4 regions of the Vibrio sp. RC2502 genome follow, and region 1 is predicted to be linked to each of the others. Evidence: predicted binding sites of a transcription regulator. Region 1 holds the regulator's gene; each other region holds the start of a gene.
The links. Region 1 encodes CRP, which controls carbon source genes, mostly activating them, when cyclic AMP is high. Its sites were predicted from a motif close to TGTGANNNNNNTCACA; they were not measured.

Region 1 (6,129 bases):
AAGTTCTTCAACTGACATGAAGGACCATATAAGAGCAGTTAGGTATGACACAATTTTTCGCAGCCGCCGGGATCAAGAACCCGCACCTTCAGACCCTTTTACCGCGCTTTATTCGTAAAAAAGCGCTGTTTACGCCTATTTGGCAGACGCTGGATACCGACGATGGCGACTTCCTCGATCTCGCTTGGAGTGAAGATCCCACCAAAGAACCCGCGCAGAACAAACCCATCTTCGTTTTGTTTCATGGCTTGGAAGGATGCTTCTATAGCCCGTATGCAAACGGCCTGATGAATGCGTTTGCGAAATCTGGTTGGTTATCGGTGATGATGCATTTTCGTGGCTGTAGCGGCAAACCGAACAAAAAAGCTCGCGCATACCATTCAGGAGAAGTAACGGATGCTCGCTTCTTTTTGGAACACCTTCATCTGCGCTTTCCAAACAATCCAAAAGTCGCCGTCGGCATCTCCCTTGGTGGCAATATGCTGGCGAACTACTTAGCACAATACAAAGATGACCCGATTTTAAAAGCGGCCACCATCGTCTCTGCACCACTGGATTTGGCGGCTTGTGCCAATCGAATTGAGCAGGGCTTTTCCAAAGTGTATCGCCGTTACCTACTCTCTTCGCTCAAACGGAATGCTCTACAAAAACATCATTTACTGCATGGCGAATTGGCGCTGTCGTACAACTCCATCAAGCGCGTTACTCGTCTGTACGAATTTGATGACTTGATCACTGCACCTCTGCATGGTTTTAAGGATGCACAAGATTATTACGATCAATGCTCAGGATTGAGCAAGTTACAGCAGATCACCTTGCCAACTTTGATCATCCACGCCAAAGACGACCCGTTCATGACCGAAGAGGTGATCCCCAAATTTGTTCTGCCAGATAACATTGATTACCGTCTGTTTGAGCACGGCGGACACGTTGGTTTTCTGACTGGTACGGCATTAAAACCAAAGTTCTGGTTAGAGGAAGCCCTGCCCGCGTACTACGAAAGTGTCGCGGCAGAGTACCTTTCAGCTGTATCCAAACCGCGAACACAGTAAACTAGCCTTTCATCATAAAAGTTTGAGGTATTTATGATCATTCCTTGGCAAGACATCGCGCCAGAAACACTGGAAAATCTAATTCGTGAGTTCGTACTACGCGAAGGCACCGACTATGGCGCGGTTGAAATTTCACTGCAAAACAAAATCGATCAAGTGAAGACGCAACTAGAAAAAGGTGAAGCCGTCATCGTGTTCTCAGAACTGCATGAAACGGTTGATATTCAACTCAAAGCAAAGTTTTAGCACGTTCACATTTTTACCGTATCCCACTCGATGACAAGTCGTTGTTACATGCTATAGTGGGTTATCGACCGTGCAGCGGTTCGCTGCTGCACTTTACAGGTACGTAATTTTCGACAAGGTTTGTCATGTCAGCTAAACACCCAATCATTGCGGTTACTGGTTCATCCGGTGCCGGCACAACCACGACGTCTGAAGCATTCCGCAAGATGTTCAATATGATGAACATCAGGCCGGCATGGGTGGAAGGAGACAGCTTCCATCGCTTTACTCGCCCTGAAATGGACATCGAAATTCGCAAAGCCCGCGAGCAAGGCCGACACATCAGTTACTTTGGTCCGCAAGCGAATGACTTCCCGGGATTAGAAGAGTTTTTCCGTAAGTTCGGTCATGACGGCACTGGCAGTGTGCGCCGTTATCTGCACACCTTTGACGAAGCAGTTCCCTACAATCAAATGCCAGGCACATTTACACCGTGGCAAGACTTACCTGAAAACAGCGACGTGCTGTTTTATGAAGGGCTGCATGGTGGTGTGGTTGATGGCGATGTTAATGTTGCTCAGCATGTGGATTTCTTGATTGGCATGGTGCCAATTGTGAACTTAGAGTGGATCCAAAAATTCGTGCGCGACACTCGCGATCGCGGCCATTCGCGTGAAGCGGTGATGGACTCAATCGTGCGCTCAATGGACGATTACCTCAATTACATCACTCCGCAGTTTTCTCGTACTCACATCAACTTTCAACGCGTCCCAACCGTCGATACCTCCAACCCGCTTAACGCCAAAGGCATTCCGAGTTTAGATGAAAGTTTTGTGGTGATTCGTCTGCGCGGCATTAAGAATGTCGACTTCCCATATCTGCTGGCCATGATTGATGGCTCATTTATGTCGCGCCACAACACCATTGTTGTGCCAGGCGGCAAAATGAGCTTTGCAATGGAGCTCATAGTTAGGCCTATCCTACAACAGCTGATTGAAACAGGAAAAATTGGCTAAAAACGTAGCAGGCTAGATGTTTACTTTTCATACCGTGATCATGTGCACAGTTTTGCTTACAAAATCTCAATCATGGCACGATTAAAATCAAGAAATCGTTTTCGAAAAAGGATACTATTTCTTACCGAAACACAAGAGAGCTTGCAGCATATAAAAAGTGCTCTTATTCTAGTAAGCCTAATTCAGGCTTAGCTAAAATATGGATAGCGCAAGCGTACCCTGCAGAGGAAGTGAGATATTATGGTTCTAGGTAAACCTCAAACCGACCCAACATTAGAGTGGTTTCTTTCACACTGTCATATTCATAAGTACCCATCAAAGAGCACGCTAATTCACGCAGGTGAAAAAGCTGAAACGTTGTACTACATCGTTAAAGGCTCTGTTGCGGTTCTTATCAAGGACGAAGAAGGTAAGGAAATGATTCTTTCTTACCTAAACCAAGGTGACTTTATTGGTGAACTTGGTCTATTCGAAGAAGACCAAGAGCGTACAGCTTGGGTTCGCGCTAAATCTCCTTGTGAAGTTGCTGAAATTTCTTTCAAGAAGTTCCGTCAGCTTATCCAAGTAAACCCAGACATCCTAATGCGTCTTTCTGCGCAGATGGCTCGTCGTCTTCAAGTAACTAGCCAAAAAGTGGGTGACCTAGCGTTCCTAGACGTAACTGGTCGTATCGCTCAGACGCTTCTGAACCTTGCTAAACAACCAGATGCGATGACTCACCCAGACGGCATGCAAATCAAGATCACTCGTCAAGAAATCGGTCAAATCGTTGGCTGTTCTCGTGAGACAGTAGGTCGTATCTTGAAGATGCTAGAAGAGCAGAACCTAATCTCTGCGCACGGTAAAACTATCGTGGTTTACGGTACTCGTTAATCTCAATTTAGAGTGACACGAACAAAATTATAAAAGCCACCAATGGCGACATTGGTGGCTTTTTATTTGCCTTGCAGTCAGGCTCTAGGTCGCAAGAGGCTAACGAACTAGCAGGTTAGCCCAAGGTATTCCATGGCGTTTAGCCATTGGTACGTTTAACCATTAGTGCTTTCAAAAATTTTGTCTGCTGAAGCGGCAACAAATCCTGGATACAACTCGCCATTCTCCATTGGGTAACGTTTAGCAAACTCGTAAAAGCCACCTGGGATAATTTCCGAACCTTCTTCGAAGGTCACTGGCACTTTGTCTGCCATCGTCGACGATTGCTCAAGCAGCACTTCCGGTGAACCCTTCACCTCACCGCCCGACTCATTGATCACAAACCCTGCTTGACGAAGATGGTCGTTAACCTGTTTGACTTCATCGTGTTGATTCAACTGATTCACACTCACCGTAAAGTGATTAGCACCATAACCGTGCGCGGCCAGCCAAGACGCATACTCGCTCTCTTTAGCCAACGTTTGGTAATCAGCAAAGCTTAGCTCCCATAAGCGACCGCCATGCAGAAATGCACTGCCCGACAGTTTTTCAGCATCCACTTGCGCAACCAGTTTCGCCACAATATCTTGCAGCTCTGGCGAACACTCTTCGACTTTCAGCTCACTGATGAAGACTTTAGGCTGCTTCGGATCTGGGTGCTCATAGTGTTTTGCGACCAGTTTTTTGCTCTCAAATACGTAGTCCCCACACGCTTTATAGCCAGCAGCTAAAAACGGTTTCGCCAATGTCTCGATACCTAGCGGTTCAACATTGAAAGTGCGTAAAGCAATATGATCATTAATCAGAGCCTCATCTTCTTGTAGAAGCTGATGCACCTTAGCAGCAGAAGGACAAAGACGTTGGATGTAGTCTTGCCATAGCGATTCAAATAACACATCGGGCGTCATAACGACTCCTTGTTACGAGATGTAGGATTAAGATAAGAGTGTGGTCGCTCGTTCACAGCCCAAAAGCTGTCCAGAATAATGAACGAGCAACCATCAACCTGTGACGGTAAATGTCAGTCAGTCAAACACGCTTTTTGAGTCTGTGCTCACTTGCCGTGTAATGCCAACGCGTACTACCCAAACCTAAATGATGCGTCAGCACATTGGGCCACGATGCATGGTCGTGACCCTGTTATTGAAACTTAAAGCGTCACGCCTGGGCTCAATGTCGCAGGTAATTCCGTCTCCTGCCCTTCCATGGATGCCATAGGGTAAGCACAGTAATCCGCCGCGTAGTACGCGCTTGGACGAAGGTTGCCTGATGCACCTGGGCCACCAAACGGTGCGTCACCACTTGCGCCCGTCAATTGACGGTTGCGGTTTACGATGCCTGCGCGAATGTGGTCAACAAAGTATTCCCATTCTTGATCGTCTGTTGATACAAGACCTGCCGACAAGCCAAAGCGCGTGTCATTCGCCAGCTCTACGGCCTTATCTAAACCTTCATAGCGCACGACTTGCAGCAGCGGTCCGAAGTATTCTTCATCTGGCAACTCAGCAATGTTAGTCACATCGATGATGCCAGGAGAAACAAACGCCGCCTCTCCTGCTTTCGCTTCAATTAAGCTTTCACCGCCTAGAGATTGCAGGTTTGCTTGCGCATCAAGAATGAACTTCGCCGCAGCCACAGAGATTTGTGGGCCCATAAATGGCGCAGGTTCTGCGAATGGTTGATCCATGCGAATGTTTTTCGTCGCTTCCACCAGCTTAGTGATCAGAGCATCCCCTTTCTCACCAAACGGCACGTATAGACGACGAGCACAAGTACAACGTTGACCAGCACTGATGAATGCCGATTGGATGATGGTGTACACCGTTGCATCCAAATCACCGTAGTTATCAGAGATGACCATCGGGTTGTTGCCACCCATTTCTAGCGCTAACATCTTGCCTGGTTGACCTGCAAACTGACGATGCAGAATGTGACCCGTGTTCGCACTGCCCGTAAACAGAATGCCATCAATACCTTTCGCATCAGCCAACGCAATACCGGTTTCCTTCGCACCTTGAACAAGGTTGATCACGCCTTTTGGCAAACCCGCTTCTTCCCACAATTTCATAGCTAGCTCGCCAGTCCAAGGCGTTTGCTCAGATGGTTTGAACACAACTGTGTTCCCCGCTAGCAAGGCAGGAACGATGTGGCCATTCGGTAAGTGACCAGGGAAGTTATATGGCCCAAACACCGCCATTACGCCAAGAGGGCGATGTCGCAATACAATCTGGTTGCCCGCTGCTTCGCGAGTCGCTTCACCAGTACGGTCATGGTAGGCACGAATAGAAATAGCGATTTTTCCAGCCATTGCAGCCGCTTCTGTGCGCGTTTCCCAAATTGGTTTACCCGTTTCTTTCGCGATCACTTCGGCAATTTTTTCACTGTTTTCTTTCACTTTTTCAGCAAAAGCCAACACAATTGCTTCGCGTTCAGCGAATGGACGTTTTTTCCATTCGACGAACGCAGCACGCGCTGCAGCAACGGCTTGGTCTACTTGTTCCGCCGTTGCACCGTTACCGCGCCAAATTACTTCTTGGTTGTACGGCGACAGAGACACAAACTCTTCACCCTGACCTTGTACCCATTCACCTGCAATCCAATGTGTCATTGTTACTATCCTTAAATTCTGTCGTCTGTTACTGCGGTAGAAGGCGAACGAAATCCCCGTCCTTCACCAAGAGCGCATCAGCTAATTCAGGCGCCAACACAACGCTTTGCGTTTCTGCGTCGTACGCGGCTTTTGCTGCAGCGGCACGGAAGTTCTCGAATGACGAGTTACACATCAAGAAGTCTTGAGTGCTGGTATGCGCTGAGATTTTGACTTGAGCACGGAATGAATGACGTACCGATTCGATATTGCGTAAGTCACACTCAACCGTTGGACCGCCATCGAAGATGTCGACGTAGCCACGGTTGGTAAATCC
Region 2 (6,129 bases), 480 kb from region 1:
TACTCGAACTTCTGGAAACGCCGGCGATATTAAAGCGTTTTGAACTCAGCGAAGATGATTTCTTACAAGCCAAACAATGGGTTGAAGAATCGGGAATTCGCTGGGGGTTGGATGCCAATACCGGACGCGAATTTGAACTGCCGGAAACCCGTCAAAACACATGGCAATTTGGTATTCAACGCATGTTGCTTGGCTACGCGATGCCAGAATCCGCAGGTTTGTTTGAAACCGAGCAAGGCAGTTTGTCTCCGTACAACGAAGTGCAAGGCATGGGCGCAGAGCTTGCGGGCAAGTTGGCACACTTTATCCAACAAATTAGCACTTATCGCAGCAAACTTTCTCATGTTCAGACTATTGATGGTTGGCGAGAGACTTTAGTTTTACTGCTGGATGACTTCTTCTCAGTTGAGTTAGAAGGCGAAATGGCGCTCAAATCCATTCGCGATACGCTCAGCCAACTCAAAGAGCAATTAGCTGATGCCGCATTTGATGATGCGTTATCGCCGTCGATCATCAGCCAATACCTTCAAAACAAATTATCTGGCACACGAGTCAGCCAGCGCTTCCTGGCTGGTCAAGTGAACTTTTGTACCCTGATGCCGATGCGCTCTATTCCGTTTAGAACCGTTTGTCTACTGGGGATGAATGACGGCGTGTACCCACGCTCCATGCCGCCAGAAGGCTTTGACTTGATGACGGGAAGAACCAAGCCGGGCGACCGTTCGCGCCGAGATGATGACCGTTACCTATTCCTCGAAGCGATGTTGTCTGCACAGCAAACGCTCTACATCAGTTATGTTGGCCGCTCAATCCAAGACAACACCGAGCGAGTGCCTTCGGTTCTGGTTTCTGAGCTGATGGAATACTGCCACCAAAACTATTGTTTAAGTGGTGATGAAGCGTTGCCCGTTGATGAGTCTGGCGACAACTTGTTAAACGCGTTGGTGAATACGCACGCCATGGTGCCGTTTAGCCCAAGTGCGTTCCAAGGCATGCACGCCAGCTATGCGAAAGAGTGGATTCCAGCGGCATTGACTCAAAGTAGTCAATCGCAAGGCTATGTTCGTCGTGATTTTAATCGGGCATTAGACGACTATCTGTTAGGAGCGACGTTCCCACTTGAGATCGACTTAGTCGAATTGCAACGTTTCTGGCGCTTACCGGTGCAGTATTTTTTCAATCGTCGCTTAAAAGTAATCTTTGAACCGCCATTACCGGTGATGGAAGACGATGAACCCTTTGTTTTAGGTGGTTTGGAAAGCTATCAAATGCGTGATGAGCTGTTAGAAACCTTGCTTGAAACGACATTGACGCAGCCAGAGAAAAAAGCAGAGGTGCTTAAACACTTTATGAGTCAACAGCGCGCGCAAGGCAAACTGCCGGTGGGGGCGTTTGGTGATATCGAGTTTGAAACCAACCGAGTTCAGGCGGAAGAGCTGGTGGACAAACTGGCGTTTTTATCTGGTGCGCCTCAAGACGATTTGGAAATCGACTTGACGTTTGATTCCTTGTTTGAGCGAAATGAAGGCGAAGAGAAAAACGTTCGCCTAACAGGTTGGCTAACCCAGTGCTACCAATCTGGGTTGATTCGTTACCGAAGCGGTAAGATTCGCTCGCAGGATTACCTTGCAGCGTGGATCGATCACCTTGCCATGTCGGCGTCGGGTTATGCCAAGAAAACTCATCTGATTGGCTACGATCGTAAAGAAGGCGCGCTGCATTTGATCTACCCAGAAATTGCCGATGCGCAGTATGCCAAACAGCTACTGACTGAATTAGTTCGCTTATTCTTCGAAGGCATGACTAAGCCTTTGCCTTATTTCCCGAAAACGGCGTTGGCTTGTGTTGAAGCGGGCTTTAGCCGCGGTCAGTGGGTCGATGACGAAGAGAAATCTTTGAAGAAAATGGCTGACGCATTCAATGATGGCTTCATGAGCCCGGGTGAAGGCAATAATGCGTACATCTCTCGAATTTGGCCTGCTTGGAATGATGAGTTGGCCTCAGAAGTTCGTTTTCTGACAGCATTAGTTTTGCAAGGTGCGTGCTTAGCGGTTCAAGACGCTGATGACGTAAAAGCGTAATAAAGACAGTTGGATAAAGAGAAGGAAGAGTAGGGTGGCCGCCAGAAAATCATTATTTTTTGTAGGGCGTTCGCTGTACGGCCACAAGGTCAGAGGGACCATGATACTTTTGTTTAATTCGTTTGAGTTGTGCCGCCAAAAAGGTTTGGCTTATCTCGTGGGGCGCATACTAACGGTACGTCTTATGGATAACCGTGAGAAAGATCTCACAAAGCTCTAAATTATCCAACTTGTTAAACATATTAATAGAATTTTTAACTATAGATCACATTTATTAGGTGATACGTCCTAGTAAATAATCCGGAGAGATTCAGCGTTATGGATCAAATGTCAGGTGCAGAGTGCCCTCTACATACGTTAGACCGCACAGAGCAGCCTCAACCAACGCCACTAGAACCGATGACGTTCCCTCTGCACGGTGCGAGGTTAATCGAGGCATCAGCAGGTACAGGTAAAACCTTCACTATTGCAGGTTTATATCTGCGCCTTTTGCTTGGTCACGGCAGCGCGGAAACTCGACATCGCGTACCGCTTACGGTCGACCAAATTCTGGTTGTAACCTTTACCGAAGCGGCAACTGCGGAATTGCGCGATCGTATCAGGGCAAGAATCCATGATGCGCGAATCGCGTTTGCGCGTGGACAGAGTTACGATCCGGTGATCCAACCTTTGCTTAATGAGTTTGACGATCACAAGCAAGCCGCAGAAATTTTATTGCAGGCAGAGCGTCAGATGGACGAGGCGGCGGTCTACACGATTCACGGTTTTTGCCAACGTATGCTAACGCAAAATGCGTTTGAATCTGGCAGCCGATTTAATAACGAGTTTGTGACCGATGAAAGTCACCTAAAAGCGCAAGTTGTAGCCGATTACTGGCGTCGCAATTTCTACACGTTGCCGTTTACCTTGGCTGGGGAAATTCGCCAGCTATGGAGCTCTCCATCTGCGTTGTTGTCTGACATCAGCAATTACTTAACTGGTGCGCCGTTAAGCCTTTCTGTTCCTGCAATGAAAGGCAGTTTGGCTGATCTTCATACTGAAAATCTGAAAAAAATTGATGAATTAAAAGCACAGTGGCGAGAAAGCCAAGATGACTTCTTAACGCTGATTTCGTCTTCAGGTGTAAATCCGAGAAGTTACAACAAAAAGTCTCTGCCGACGTGGTTGGATGCGGTAAACGCTTGGGCAGCAACGGAAACCACAGGATACGATTATCCAGACAAGCTGGAGAAATTCGCGCAAAACGTCTTGTTGGAAAAAACACCGAAAGGCAGTGCGCCGCAGCACGCGGTATTTGAAGCCATTGAAACATTTCTTGCCAATCCAATCAGCTTAAAAGCGCCACTGCTTGCTCATGCGATTGAGCATTGTCGTGTGATGCTGGCCAATGCGAAAAATCAAAAACAGTGGCTCTCTTTCGATGATTTGCTGACGCAACTTTCTGCTTCTATCGATACGGACGAAAGCGAGCTTTTAGCGGCGCGTATTCGTACTTTGTATCCTGTCGCAATGATTGACGAGTTCCAAGATACCGACCCGCTTCAATACAGTATTTTCAGCCGTATTTATCTGAATAATCCGGAATGTGGTTTGTTTATGATCGGTGACCCCAAGCAGGCGATTTATGGCTTTCGTGGCGCAGACATTTTCACCTATATCAAAGCGCGTAACCAAGTAAGTGCCCACTACACGTTAGGAACCAACTGGCGTTCTAGCGCAGATATGGTGCAGGCGGTAAACCAAGTATTTGCTTTGCCAGACAGTCCATTTATCTATGATTCGGACATCCCGTTCTTACCTGTAAAATACAGTCCCAATGCCGAAAAACGCATTTGGACTATGGGTGGTCAAAAGCAACCCGCGCTGACTTATTGGTTGCAAGAAGCAGACGATAAACCGCTACCAAAAGGCGAGTATTTGACTCGAATGGCGGAGGCGACCGCAAGCCAAATCCAAACCATTTTGACGCAGGCTCAACAGGGGCAAGCGTGTCTGGCGAATGGCGAAAAACAGAAAGCGGTTCAAGCGGGCGATATCGCGGTGTTGGTTCGAACAGGTAGTGAAGGTCGAATGATCAAACAAGCGCTAGCAGACCAAGGTATTGCCAGCGTGTACCTGTCTAACCGAGACAGTGTGTTTACCAGTTCAGTGGCGCAGGATTTACAGCGTTTGCTGCAAGCGGTGCTGACGCCAGAAAATGACCGTGCGCTGCGTGCAAGTCTTGCCTCTGAGCTGTTTGCCCTCGACGCAGCAAGTTTGGATGCGCTTAATAACGATGAAGTGGTGTGGGAAAACGCCGTAAACGAATTCAAAGAATATCGCAAATTTTGGGTTCAACGTGGTGTGCTGCCGATGTTGCGCGCGGTGATCAGCAAACGCCATATTGCCGAGCGATTACTAGAAGAAGGTGCGAGTTCACAAGGTGAGAATGGTGAGCGAGTACTTACCGATTTAATGCACATCGGTGAACTGCTTCAACAAGCCAGTAATGAACTGGACAGCGACCACGGTCTGCTGCGTTGGCTCGCTCAGTCTATCAGTGATGCGGAAAACGGTTTGGGCGGCAGTGATGACCAAATCCAACGTTTAGAATCGGAACGTAACTTAGTGCAGATCGTAACTATTCACAAATCAAAAGGCTTGGAGTATGACCTCGTATTTCTGCCGTTTGTGTTCAGCTATCGAGAAGTCAGCGAAGCCAAATATTACGATGCAGCCAATGACCGCACGGTACTGGATATCACTGGCAACGATGCGTCCATGAAGCAAGCGGATAAAGAGCGTTTGGCGGAAGACTTACGCTTGATATACGTGGCACTAACGCGTGCTGTGTATGCGTGTTTTATCGGTGCCTCACCTTTGCGCAATGGCCGTTCGACCAAAGAGCCAACTGGCGTACACCGCAGTGCGATTGGCTATTTGATTCAGAATGGTCAAGAAGGTGGCATTAACGATTTGCACCAAGGTTTAACAAAGCAACAAGACGAGCTTGATTGTGTCGTTGTGGCCGATCCGCCGCAGCAACTCGAAGACAAGTACGTAGCGCCACAAGAAGAAATACACGATCTTAGCGCGAAAGAGCTGCAAAACCCTATCGACAGAAACTGGCGCATCACCAGTTATTCTGGCTTGGTCAAGCAAGGCTCTCATCACGCCGAGCATGATGCCACGATTGAGATTACGGGTTTTGATATCGACTCATCTGAAGAGCAAGACGAAGCGGATTTGGTGGAGCCAGAGCGTTCTATTTTTACCTTCCCTCGCGGTGCGCGTCCGGGTACGTTCCTGCACAGCCTGTTTGAGGAAATTGAATTTACTCAGCCAGCCACGACGGCAGAGAATACACAAATCATCCTTGGTTTGATGGAAAGCGAACAGCTCGATGAAGAGTGGTTACCCATTTTACAGCAATTGATTGATACCGTACTCGCAACTCCGTTGGATGGTAAGTCTTTGCTGCTGAATCAAAAAGCACCATCGCAACGTTTGGTGGAGATGGAATTTTTGTTGCCGATTGAAGTGTTGTCTGCACCGGCGTTAAACCGAGTCATTCAACGTCACGATCCGTTGTCGGCGAAAGCGGGGGATTTAGGTTTCCAAACCGTGCAAGGTATGCTCAAAGGTTTTATCGACTTGGTGTTTGAACATCAAGGTAAATACTACGTGCTTGACTGGAAATCGAATCATCTTGGCGACGATGTAACGAGCTACCATGGTGAGGCTCTGAAATCGGCGATGGCGGATCACCGCTACGATTTGCAGTATCAGATTTATGCGTTAGCACTGCATCGTTTCCTACGCAGCCGATTGGCGAGTTATCAATATGAGCAGCACTTCGGTGGCGTGTATTACTTGTTCTTGCGCGGTATGGATGGGCAGAGTGACCACGGCATTTTTGCCGCGAAACCAACCTTAGAGTTCTTACAAGAGATGGATCGTTTGATTGATGGTCAAGCACTTGAAACGCGCTCAACTCAAGCCGGGCAGATGGAGCTACTTTAATGACGACAAATCACAATCTTCATTCTGGCCAAGATAGTTTATTGGT
Region 3 (6,129 bases), 580 kb from region 1:
TGAACTTTGTTGCTTCGACTTTGATGAATGGCGCATTGGCTAGTTTAGCAAGACGACGAGCGATCTCTGTCTTACCAACACCAGTTGGACCAATCATCAGAATGTTCTTCGGTGTGACTTCGACGCGCAAGCTTTCTTCTAGCTGCATGCGACGCCAGCGGTTACGAAGGGCAATCGCAACCGAACGTTTTGCTTTGTCTTGACCAATGATGTGACGGTTCAGTTCATGAACGATTTCGCGAGGGGTCATTTCAGACATATTCTTTCCTTACTTCGTTACGATTACGCGGCTGGGGTTTCAGGCTCTGCAGTTGAGTCTAGCTCTTCTACGGTGTGGTGATGGTTGGTGAATACACAGATATCACCAGCGATGTTCAGTGCCTTTTCCGCGATTTCACGTGCATCTAAGTCAGTATTTTCTAAAAGTGCAGTTGCGGCTGCTTGTGCGTATGCACCACCAGAACCAATTGCAATCAAATCATTTTCTGGCTGAACGACATCGCCGTTACCAGTGATGATGAGTGATGCTGTTTCGTCTGCAACAGCAAGCAACGCTTCTAATTTGCGAAGAGCTCGGTCGCTGCGCCAGTCTTTTGCCAGTTCTACGGCTGCTTTCGTCAGATGGCCCTGGTGCATTTGTAGTTTGCTTTCAAAGCGTTCAAATAGGGTGAAGGCGTCCGCTGTACCGCCAGCAAAGCCAGCAAGCACTTTATTGTTGTATAGGCGGCGAACTTTGCGCGCGTTACCTTTCATGACGGTATTGCCTAGAGATACTTGGCCATCACCCGCGATGACGACTTTGTTATTTCGACGTACAGATACAATGGTAGTCACAGTCGACCTCTTAATTATTTCTCTTTGGATTTAATTCAGTATATGGGGGAGAGGAACTTGGGATTCAAGGGGAGGGCGTTTTTCACATTTGCTAACGCTGATGATGCCAATAACACGCGAGGAATAAAAAAGACCAACAGCGAATGCGGTTGGTCTTTGTGAGATTAGAAGTTTTCTTTCCAAATTGCGCACGGTTCGATTTTCGCGCGTTGCAACTTGTGGCGATCTTTCTCTGCATCGCGTTTGAACTTGTACGGGCCAAGTACAACACGATACCAAGAGCTGCCTTCTTTCTTACGAATTTTGCTCGAAAGACCTTGGAAAGCAATAGCCAGTTTTCGTTCTTCGGCCTGCGCTTGGGTTTTGTAAGCGCCACACTGCATTACGTATGGGATTTTAGATACTTCGATTTCTTTAGCGACGACTTCCACTTCTCGCTTGGGTAAAGATTCGACGTATTCCCACTTCTCTTCAGGTGGTGGTGGCAAATCCTTTTTCGGCTTTGGCTTACTGACGGTCGTTATAGGTTGTTGCACCACGGGTGGTTTCGGTTCTGGATCGTTACTTAATAAATACAGACCATAGCCAAAACCGCCCACAAGCAAGATTGCAAGTAGACCACTACGCCAAGGTTTTCTTTTGGGAGGTTGTTTTTTTGTCGACTTTTTTGGAGCGCCTCGCCCCCGTCTCACATAATCTCTGTTTGCCACGGTTACTTCTGGTCATCAAGGATTCTTCCAAATATGGTAATCCAGAACGGGTCGAGAAAACACCCTATTGATGTAATCTTGATAGCTACGTATCAGATAGAGAATACAAAAAGCGGCGCCAATGGGCACCGCTTATCGTTAGTTTACATGATAGTCGCGTTGGACTACCGAACGCTTAGGCGCGTTGCGGTGGCGCTGCGCTACCACGGACAACAAGCTTAGTTTCTAGTAAGCGTGAACCTGAATGAACGTCATGGCCTTTAAGTAGTTCAAGCATCATAAGCATCGCTTGGCGGCCAATTTCATAACGAGGTTGAGAAATGGTCGTTAACGGTGGATCGCAGTATTGAGCAAAGTTGATATCATCGAAACCAACCACTGACAAATCTTGCGGAACGCGCAGACCGAGTCGTTTGGCTTCTTGGATTGCGCCGATTGCCATGGTGTCGCAGTGGCAGAAAATCGCAGTTGGTGGCTCTGGAAGTTCTAGCAACTTACGTACAGCTTTCGCGCCGCCGTCAAAAGAAAACTCAGTGATAACACTGTATTGTGGGTCTTTACTGATCCCCGCGCGACGCAAGGCTTGTTGATAACCTTGCTGGCGGAACTGGCACAATACCGCTGTGTCTGGCCCTGAAATTTGTGCTATGCGTTTATGGCCAAGTTGAGTTAGGTAATTGACCGCTTCAAAAGCAGACGTTAGGTTGTCAATATGCACGGTTGGTAATTCTAGCTCTGGCGCAAACTCACAAGCCATGACCATTGGTGGCAGGTTTTTCTGTTCTGGCTTGCTGACATCAAATGGCAGGTCGGTACCAAGCAGTAACATGCCATCGGCTTGTTTGGTGAACACTAGATTCACAAACGAGCTTTCACGCTTTTTCTGCTGGCCGCTGTCACCGAGCAGTACGAGGTAGCCATGTTCCATAGCGGCGTCTTCGATACCACGAATGATTTCAGAAAAGTAAGGATCACAGATGTCAGGAACGATGGTAACAATCGTTTTTGATTCGTTTCTACGTAGATTACGCGCTAATGAATTTGGAGAATAGCCCGCTTCAAGGACGGCATCTTCGACTCTTTTTCTTGTTGAAGAAGAGACTTTTTCTGGATTCATTAATGCTCGAGATACCGTAGCTGTCGACACTCCCGCAAGCTGGGCAACATCCTTCATTGTCGCCATAGTGTTTAACCTCTCAAATTTTTGCCAAGATGACGTTATTCCCTGTCAGAAGTCGTAGGTTTTTATCACTGGTAATCAGTGCCTATCTAATCACGTTGTTAGTGGTTATTTTTAGGGAGTAGGCGATAAAGCATCGCTTGGCTACTGCTTCAAATTTTGGGAATAGTCATTGTTTTAATCTAAGCCTATGGGGTAAACCCACTTTAGACTTTGCTAATTTGGATAGTCTATTCATTTCTATCGGGAAAGTTACGGTCTGTTTAACAAAAATTGCAATCTCGATGTGAGCCTCATCACATTAAAAGGTAATTCATTACATAGTTAAACGTTTGCTAGCTGAGATCTTGTGGTTCTATGTCTAAATTCCAGCGAACTTTTTTGGCATTAGGCAACAACTCAATAGCAGGTTTGGCACTGGTTAATAACTTTTGCATTAATGAACGGTGCTGGGTTTGGAGTAGCAGCTGCCAACGGTATTTGCCTGCACGTTTGGCGAGAGGCGATGGTGTTGGACCAAGCACCATGCAGGTGTCGTCAAACAAAGGGTGCGATTCTAAGGTAAAGCGAACTTGGCGCAGAAAATCTTCTACGATCTCGCTCTGATTCGTTTCGGCTTTAAATAGAGTCAGGAAACTGTACGGTGGCAACTGCGCCAGTTTACGTTCCTCTAATGCCGTCATAGCGAAGTGTCGGTAGTCCTTTTCCAATAAGGCTTGCAATAAACTGTGCTCAGGATGGTGAGTCTGTAAAACCACTTCCCCCGGCTTACTTGCTCGTCCGGCTCGCCCTGCGACTTGAATGAATAACTGCGCTAATCTTTCGGAGGCGCGGAAGTCGCTACTATATAGAGAGCCATCAACATCTAGCAAGGCGACGAGCGTTACATTGGGGAAATGGTGTCCCTTAGCTAGCATTTGAGTGCCAATCAAAATTTGATATTCACCCTTGCGGATGGAGTCCAACGCGTCTTCTAAGCTGCCTTTCCGGCGCGTGCTATCCCTGTCGATACGGATGGCTTTGTATTCGGGAAACAATTGTGCCAATTGTTGTTCTAACTGTTCGGTACCGACACCAACGGTAACCAGTTGAGTAGAACCACAGCCCCGACACTGATGAATAACTGGGTGCTGTGAGCCACAATGGTGGCAGCGAATCTCATTGCTGTATTGGTGGAAGGTGTAATAAGCATCACAACGTTTGCATTCGGCAATCCAACCACATTCATGACACATGAGAGCAGGGGAGAAACCACGACGGTTAAGAAACAGCATCACCTGATTGCCTGCTTTAAGGTGTTTGCGCATTTCCGCAATCAATGGGGCAGATAAACCACTTTCTAAATACTGACCTTTGACGTCGAGCACTTTATTAGTAGTAGGAACCGCAGAGCCTGCGCGTTGGGTCAGGGTTAAATGGTGATACTTGCCTGACAAGGCATTGTGCAATGTCTCCAGTGCAGGTGTAGCTGAGCCCAGAACAATCGGAACTTGTTCTTTATGAGCGCGCATTACAGCAACATCGCGTGCATGATAACGCAAGCTATCTTGCTGTTTGTAAGAGGTGTCATGTTCCTCGTCCACAATGATAATCCCGAGATCAGCAAAAGGCGCGAGTAGGGCAGAGCGTGTGCCGATAATGATTCCGGCCGCTTTGTCGCGTGCAGAAAGCCACGCATTCAGACGTTCCGTCTCGTTTAATCCGGAGTGGATAACGTCAACTGGCACATTAAAACGGCGTTTAAAGCGGTTGATGGTTTGTGGTGTTAAGCCAATCTCTGGTACTAAAACCAAGGCTTGTTTACCTTTCTCTAAGACCGGTTTGATCAGGTTGAGGTACACTTCTGTCTTACCTGAGCCCGTGACGCCTTCTAGTAAATAGCAGGCAAAACCTGCTTGGCTATTTACACTCGCAATAGCTAGCGCTTGTTCGTGGTTGAGCTTTGGCTTCTCGACGTCGCATTCAACGTGCTGCCCCCACTTGGTGATTACAGGCTTCTTCTCGATACGTTCAATCCAGCCTTTCTCTTCCAAAGACTTTAGTACAGTTGAGGCTATCTCTTGGTCGACAAATTCCTGGTGAGGCAAAGCGCCGTTAACCAACATTTGCAAGACCTTCTGTTGTTTGACCGCTCGACGATCAAGCCCTTGCATCAGCTTGTCTTTACCGGATTCGGTAATTTGCCACTCTTGTAGCGTCGCAAAATCTGCAGGCTTTCCTTTACGCAGAGCTGCTGGCATCGCATTGTGTAGCGTATCTCCAAGTGGGTATTGGTAGAACTGGCTGCACCAAGTCAGCAACGAATAAAGCTTTTCAGGCCATACCGGCTGAGAATCAAGAACTGCTTTGATTGGCTTGAGTTGATCTTTGGGGAAATCCGAGTGATTAACCATCGCGGTGACGATGCCAACTAACGTTTGACGTCCAAAAGGTACGGATACGCGCCCGCCAATGATAGGAAACAGGTGTCCTGGGATGGCATAGTCAAATTGTTTGTCGAGAGGTACGGGCAGTGCCACTCTAGCAATGGATGGACGCATAGATTCGTAGCTATATAAAAGAAGAAAGGACTGTAGAGTTTATTAAAATCGTCCCAGGAATACGAGTCAACCTACGGAGTGTGTTCGGAAATATACTAATATCACCGGATTGGTGAAAAAAGTGGCGAAAAAATTGCCATACGTATTGATCCTATCTAGGGGATTCATTACTATATCGCGCCTTGAGATATGGCTTCAGCAATTGGTTGGTGCGGTATCCCATTTTATTATTAATTGCGTGTGGTGTGCGGCTTAGATTCGTATAGCGACACGGCCTACTATTGAGGTTATCCCATGAAAGCTGGTATCCACCCAGAATACAAAGCAGTAAACGCTACTTGTTCTTGCGGCAACTCTTTCGAGTTCAACTCTACTCTAGGTAAAGAGTCTATCCACCTAGACGTATGTGACAAGTGTCACCCATTCTACACTGGTAAGCAACGTATCGTTGATACAGGCGGCCGTGTTGATCGCTTCAACAAGCGTTTCGGTGCACTATCAAGCGGTAAGAAATAATAGCAACTGCTATTACGATTACAGTTTAGAAAAGGACGCTTCGGCGTCCTTTTTGTTTATGGCCCATTTTGCAGGTGACCATAAAACAGCAAGTTAAAAATAGTTTCGATTATTTTTCATTCAGCCCTTGCAACCTAAAGTGTGATCTGTATAATGCGTCGCACTGGTTAAGCCAGTTGTGAACCAATGAGCAGTGAGGAGCTAACTTCCTTATAGGACAGTTAGGTAATGTAGACTCAGCTTATGTTCGCGGTTAATACAATTAGCTATCTTTTCTTCGGAAAAACTATCCCCAAAGGTGACTTTGGCACGTAGGGATTGTTAATCGAAAATTAACTGACAATGCGTC
Region 4 (6,129 bases), 840 kb from region 1:
TGACCATCGCGAAGAGCTCTGACTCTTCACTAACCAAACTGCGATACTCACGTAACAGCTGGCGGTTGGGCTCAAGAAAAATCTCGCCCGTATAGCCATCAACGATGCCTAATTTGCCGTTAACCACATCCGTATTGATGTTAGCGCCCATAACGGCCGGCACACCCAATGCGCGCGAAAGAATTGCAGCGTGTGAGTTTGCGCCCCCTTCAAGCGAAACGACCGCTAATAAATGTTCTTTCGGCACCGATGCTAACAAAGTCGCAGTAAGCTCATTGGCCACTAAGATGATAGGACGATCGATGGCCGCATTCTCTTGCTCACTGTTGTGCAGAAAATACAGCAACCTTTGCCCCAACTCTCGGATATCTTGTGCTCGTTCACGCAAATAGACATCTGACATACGAGCAAAGCGGTTTGAATAAGTTTCAACTACCTGACGCAGTGCCCAATCTGCTCGATCGCCTTTTTCAATCTGTTTCTTAAGATCGCCGCGCAACATTGGATCATTGAGCAAGTGGGTAAACAAATCGAATATCGCTAACGCATCTTTATTGATTTCGCTGTCGAACTTTTTCCGCATCCGGCGGAAGTCATTCAGCGCACGCTCAATCGCTACCAGCAGCAGCTCTTGCTCTCGCTCTTTATCCAGCGTGGAAGACGGGAATACGTCCGACAAACTCGGCTGCGTGTTGTCAAACCAAAACTCTCCGATGGCAACACCTGTTGATGCAGGCAATCCTTTAAGAACCGTCGGTTTTGAGGCTAATTGCCAATGACCTAAACTTTGCGCGTGAGCGATGATCACGGCTAACTGCGCAGATAAGGTCACTAAGAAAGATTCTTCCATCTCACTAAACAATCGTGGCGTCTTTTGCTGAATGACTAATACACCTAATACTTGTTTGCGATGGATGATTGGAGTGGCGAGGAAAGAGTGATAAACCTGTTCACCAAGCTGCGGGAAAAATTTAAATTCAGGGTGTTTTGAAGCTTCTGCGAGGTTAAGAGGTTCTGCGCTGCGTTTAACGAGACCAACTAAACCTTCATTGAAATTAATGTGGATGCTATCGCCTTCAAAAATAAGGCCTTGAGTTGCCATCAACTCAAGGCGCTGCATTTCTTCATTGGCGAGATAGATAGTACAACACTCAGTGCGAAGGGCGGCACAAGTCTCTTTTACCAATATATCGAGAGCCAGATGCACATCATCGACTCTGGAGACTTTCTCAACTATTTCCCTTAGCTGGCTGAGCATGACTATCCTCTACGTTGTTGCTTTTTTCTTTTCCCTTTCGCTTTTCTCTCTCGAAAAGGCATGGCTAAAGATGCAAACTCTTTCATCGCTCGACGATAAACATCACGCTTGAAAGAAACAACTTGCCGAACTGGATACCAATAGCTCACCCAGCGCCAACCATCAAATTCAGGGGATTTCCCGCGCTGCATATTGATGCGCGATTCATCGCATTCCAATCGCAGCAGAAACCATTTCTGTTTTTGGCCGATACAAACAGGCTTGGAGTCCCAACGCACCAATCGCTTTGGTAGTTTATATCTTAACCAATGACGACTTGTTGCAATGATCTTAACGTCTTTTTTCGTTAATCCGACTTCTTCATACAACTCCCTGAACATCGCCTGTTCAGGTGTTTCACCTTCGTCAATCCCACCTTGTGGAAATTGCCATGAGTGTTGCCCGTATCGTTTAGCCCAGAAGACCTGACCATGGTTATTACATATCACAATACCAACATTCAGTCGGTAACCATCGCCATCTATCACTGGCTAACCTCTATGAATAATTTTTTATTACCATGATTTTTCCACATATCCCCATTACTAGCAAACTTACTGATGTGATATGAGCAAGATTTATTACCTTTTCACCGTTATTGGATATCTTTTAATCAAATTAAAGTTTATCAACACAAGAGTGAGACATTGCCCACATTTATTCACCTTTTCTGTGAATAACTTTGTGAAGAATTCCATATCAACTCCGATTTTCAATCAAAAGCATTATTCTCTTACTCATCAATAAAAATAACGACCAATCATAACTCAATGATAAATATAAACTTAAAAACAAACCTGGTGATAAAACGATCTTGTCAATTCTGATGATCTTTTCACCAAACTCAGATCGGTCAAAGATCAACCGATCGGTTATTTATCCACACATTCATTCTCTAACTTCATGACATCTACATAAAATCAAGCCTAAAAACGTTTCAAAACCCCTGTTTATTCATCCAGTCCATCAGTAGATCCACTTATATGCACCTATATCTGTGGATAAGTTATGAATTGATCATTCTTAATCCATCTCGATGAAATCTTGGACAGTAGATTTTGTTGAAATTTGTTAGACTAGGATTTTTCCATTGTCATGCAGTTATTATGAAACCAGAACCACAATCAGAAGCGGAGTTAATGGAACGCGCTCACGATATTGCCGGACTCAGTTTTGCGGAATTAGCGGACGAAGCAGGGATGACCGTTCCAGAAAACCTCAAACGCGATAAAGGCTGGGTGGGACAATTGCTGGAATGGCATTTGGGCGCTCCTGCGGGTAGCAAACCTCAACAAGACTTTTCCAAACTTGGTATCGAGTTAAAGAGCATTCCAATTGGCTACAACGGACGACCGTTAGAAACTACATTTGTATGCGTTGCACCCTTAACTGGTGTTCAAGGACTGACATGGGAAACCAGCCATGTGCGCAATAAGCTCTCGCGCGTATTGTGGGTTCCTGTAGAAGGTGAACGAGAAATCCCCCTTGCCGAGCGTCGTGTAGGGACGCCTCTTATTTGGTCGCCAGATAAAGAAGAAGAGCAGATCTTACGAAATGACTGGGAAGAACTGATGGAAATGATCGTCTTTGGCAAATTTGATCAAATTTCAGCCAGACATGGCGAAGCGCTTCACCTGCGCCCAAAGGCCGCTAATGCCAAAGCACTAACTGAAGCCTATAGCTCCAACGGGAAACCAATGAAGACGCTACCACGAGGCTTTTACCTACGAACACAATTCACCGAACAGATCTTACTGAAGCACTATATCAATGTGCAATCTGAGTAACTCATCTGTTCACTCTAATGGGTAACCAACGATAATTCGATATCGCAGTAAGAGGCAGTACCCTCACTACCGCACTCATCATAAGCGTTGTGTAACCGCAAATAAGCTTTGTCGATACCTAACCTGAGCAGCTCTTCTTTCACCAAATCTAAGGAACCAAAATGAAGCGGTTCCTCTCCATCTTTAATCGGCTCTAGCTGGTGCTTATATTCCACAGCTAGCAAATAGTCAGAGACATCGGAACACCCAATGACAAATACTTTGGGTAACGTATAGGTGTCTTTATGTTGACCATGTAGCCACATGTCCAGTTGATGCTTCTGCATAGTGCACCTCCTTCACAAGATCTTTTTAGTGTAGTTGGGGGATGAATACCTTTCGAGCCACACTTGCGCTTATACGTAAATGATTTGCGATAGCGACCAAAAATCCCATATATTGATGGATAACCTATTCAGTTGGCTATTTTTCAAGGAAGTGAAATGCAATACACCAAACTACCGCACTCATCACTCGAGATCAGTAAAATCTGTCTCGGCACTATGACTTTTGGTGAGCAAAATATCGAACAAGAAGCTTTTGAGCAGCTCGACTTTGCTGTCGATCATGGGGTGAACTTCATTGATACCGCAGAGATGTACCCTGTTCCGCCAAAAGCAGAAACACAAGGCCTAACAGAACAATACATCGGCAACTGGCTGACAAAATCCGGCAAGCGAGAAAAAGTCGTTCTAGCGACAAAAGTGGCAGGGCCGCGCAATGTGCCTCACATCCGTGAAAACATGAGTTTAAATCGTCGCAATATCCATGATGCCATCGACTCTAGCCTTCAACGACTCCAAACCGATTACGTAGATTTGTACCAACTTCACTGGCCACAGCGTCAAACTAACTGCTTTGGCCAACTCAACTACCCTTACCCAGACAAGCAAGAAGAAGTGACGTTAATTGAAACCCTAGAAGCATTAACTGAACTGGTTAAGATGGGTAAAGTGCGTTACATCGGCGTATCTAACGAAACACCTTGGGGGGTGATGTCTTTGCTTCGTTTAGCGGAGAAGCATGATTTACCGCGTATAGTTTCAATTCAAAATCCATACAATCTACTCAACCGCAGCTTCGAAGTGGGTTTGTCTGAAATCAGCCATTATGAAGGTGTCCAACTGTTAGCGTATTCACCTCTGGCGTTTGGTTGTTTGAGTGGTAAATACTTACATGGCGCAAAACCAGAAGGTGCACGCTGTACTAAGTGGGAGCGTTTCGCTCGTTACTTCACGCCTCAAGGCGTCAAAGCGACAGAAGCATACGTGAACTTGGCGCGTGAGCATGGCCTAGATCCTGCGCAAATGGCATTGGCGTTCGTTAATCAACGTCCATTTGTCGCTTCCAATATCATCGGAGCGACCAACCTTGATCAACTTAAAGCTAACATTGACAGCATCGATATCAAGCTTAGTGATGAGCTGTTAACAGACATTCAAGCGATCGGTACTACCTACTCTAACCCATGTCCATAAAAGCAAACAGGCTGACCACATAGGTCAGCCTGTTAATAGCACTTAGAACAAATCTATTTCGATATGCGTTTACAGCGTGTTGAGCTTTTAGGGTTAACTAAAGCGTAATGTTGGAAGCTCAACACGCTATAGATTACGTCGGTATTCGCGCAGTTAGCACTCGACGAAGATGACGAACTCGACGTTCAACTTTAACCGCTTCAGGCACGCTGGTTTGAGTAACTCGCCCTTCACGATCTAAACCAATATCCCTTAATAAATGAACATTGGTCCATGGAACATCATGAGAACTGCGGCGCACGGTACGTTGCCATTCTCTCTCTTCACGTTTTAAATCCGCTTTAATAAGCAAAGTCGCCAATGTTAAGTAAATTGAGTGACGCATAATTTTTCTCCAATTAAACGATAAATGATCGACTGGGAAAAATAGTACGCAGAGACACAGAGAGATCTGTTGAGACTAAGCCGCTACTTTTCCGCAGCCTAGTAAACATAAATTAGGTTACGGATTAATTTTTATCTTGTGAGCCAGTGGTATCGTTAATATCCGATTTAAAAGCTATCGGAGATTTAGACATACGATCAGCGCAAGCAGTGGTGTTAACAACGTAATGTTTCATCTTGCGCCTCCTAGCTAAAAAAATAATCCGTGTGTGAAGTGATATAACTCAACGAGTTATGGCTAAATTGTAAGCGTTGATGAATATATATCAAACAATTTCTATGCTTTCGATAAAAAACAAATCAATACCCTGAAGATAAGTTGCATATGTTTTTTCATATAACATATTCATCTAGGGAATATATAAAACTTCGAGTTTTATAAATCAGAACGTATACAACGAAAAAGAGCGACCAGCAAGGTCGCTCTTTCAATTCGATTCACTCATTGAATTACATCGCTTGATCGGAAATCAAGTTGTGCTTATTCAGTAGTCGATACATGGTTGCACGCGACACACCAAGTTCTTTCGCCGCATTGGAAACTTGACCAGAGTGCGATTCCAACACGACCAATAACGCATCACGCTCACTCTTTTCACGAATTGATTTCAAACTGCGTTTTGAATCATTACGTTGCGGCAAATCGAGATGATGCTCTTCAATCATCACGCTGTCAGACATCAACACCGCACGCTTAACTTGGTTCATCAACTCGCGAACATTACCAGGCCAGAAGTAACGAGTCAGAGCTTTCAAAGCGTCCTCTGAGAAACTTTTTGCTTGAGAGTTGTACTCTTTAGAGAACTCTTGCAGATAGAAGCGAGCTAGTAGTGCAATGTCACTCGCGCGCTCTTTCAAGCTTGGTACGTTGATACGAAGTACATTGATGTAATGGTACAACTCTTCGTTGAAGTCGCCATCAATCAAAGCTTTTTCTACGTCTGACGAGTTAGCAGCAAGAATACGCACATTCACATTCTTCACACCTTCGCGCGTTTCAATCGTGCCCTCTTGCAAGAACCTTAACAGGTTCATTTGCTGGTCTTTCGAAATGGTCAGAATGTCATTAAACAACACAGTACCG

Region 2: the regulator CRP is predicted to act here: its motif matches at 2,275-2,290, upstream of recB (exodeoxyribonuclease V subunit beta).
Region 3: the regulator CRP is predicted to act here: its motif matches at 3,010-3,025, upstream of cytR (DNA-binding transcriptional regulator CytR).
Region 4: the regulator CRP is predicted to act here: its motif matches at 1,938-1,953, upstream of rppH (RNA pyrophosphohydrolase).

What each region holds. Positions count from the first base shown of each region.
Region 1 is NZ_CM141453.1:2,987,869-2,993,997, forward strand. It holds gene ACYJZR_RS13915 (hydrolase) at 45-1,052, shown strand; gene ACYJZR_RS13920 (YheU family protein) at 1,086-1,298, shown strand; gene ACYJZR_RS13925 (phosphoribulokinase) at 1,424-2,293, shown strand; gene crp (cAMP-activated global transcriptional regulator CRP) at 2,534-3,166, shown strand; gene ACYJZR_RS13935 (DUF1338 domain-containing protein) at 3,322-4,113, opposite strand; gene astD (succinylglutamate-semialdehyde dehydrogenase) at 4,356-5,813, opposite strand; gene astA (arginine N-succinyltransferase) at 5,842-6,129, opposite strand, start outside.
Region 2 is NZ_CM141453.1:2,506,357-2,512,485, reverse strand. It holds gene recC (exodeoxyribonuclease V subunit gamma) at 1-2,081, shown strand, start outside; gene recB (exodeoxyribonuclease V subunit beta) at 2,409-6,083, shown strand; gene recD (exodeoxyribonuclease V subunit alpha) at 6,083-6,129, shown strand, end outside.
Region 3 is NZ_CM141453.1:257,699-263,827, forward strand. It holds gene hslU (HslU--HslV peptidase ATPase subunit) at 1-259, opposite strand, end outside; gene hslV (ATP-dependent protease subunit HslV) at 283-834, opposite strand; gene ftsN (cell division protein FtsN) at 999-1,544, opposite strand; gene cytR (DNA-binding transcriptional regulator CytR) at 1,720-2,727, opposite strand; gene priA (primosomal protein N') at 3,060-5,264, opposite strand; gene rpmE (50S ribosomal protein L31) at 5,559-5,780, shown strand.
Region 4 is NZ_CM141453.1:518,835-524,963, reverse strand. It holds gene ptsP (phosphoenolpyruvate--protein phosphotransferase) at 1-1,258, opposite strand, end outside; gene rppH (RNA pyrophosphohydrolase) at 1,261-1,785, opposite strand; gene mutH (DNA mismatch repair endonuclease MutH) at 2,404-3,084, shown strand; gene ACYJZR_RS02430 (DUF6482 family protein) at 3,099-3,410, opposite strand; gene ACYJZR_RS02425 (NADP(H)-dependent aldo-keto reductase) at 3,567-4,601, shown strand; gene ACYJZR_RS02420 (hypothetical protein) at 4,735-4,986, opposite strand; gene vpsR (cyclic-di-GMP-binding transcriptional regulator VpsR) at 5,496-6,129, opposite strand, start outside.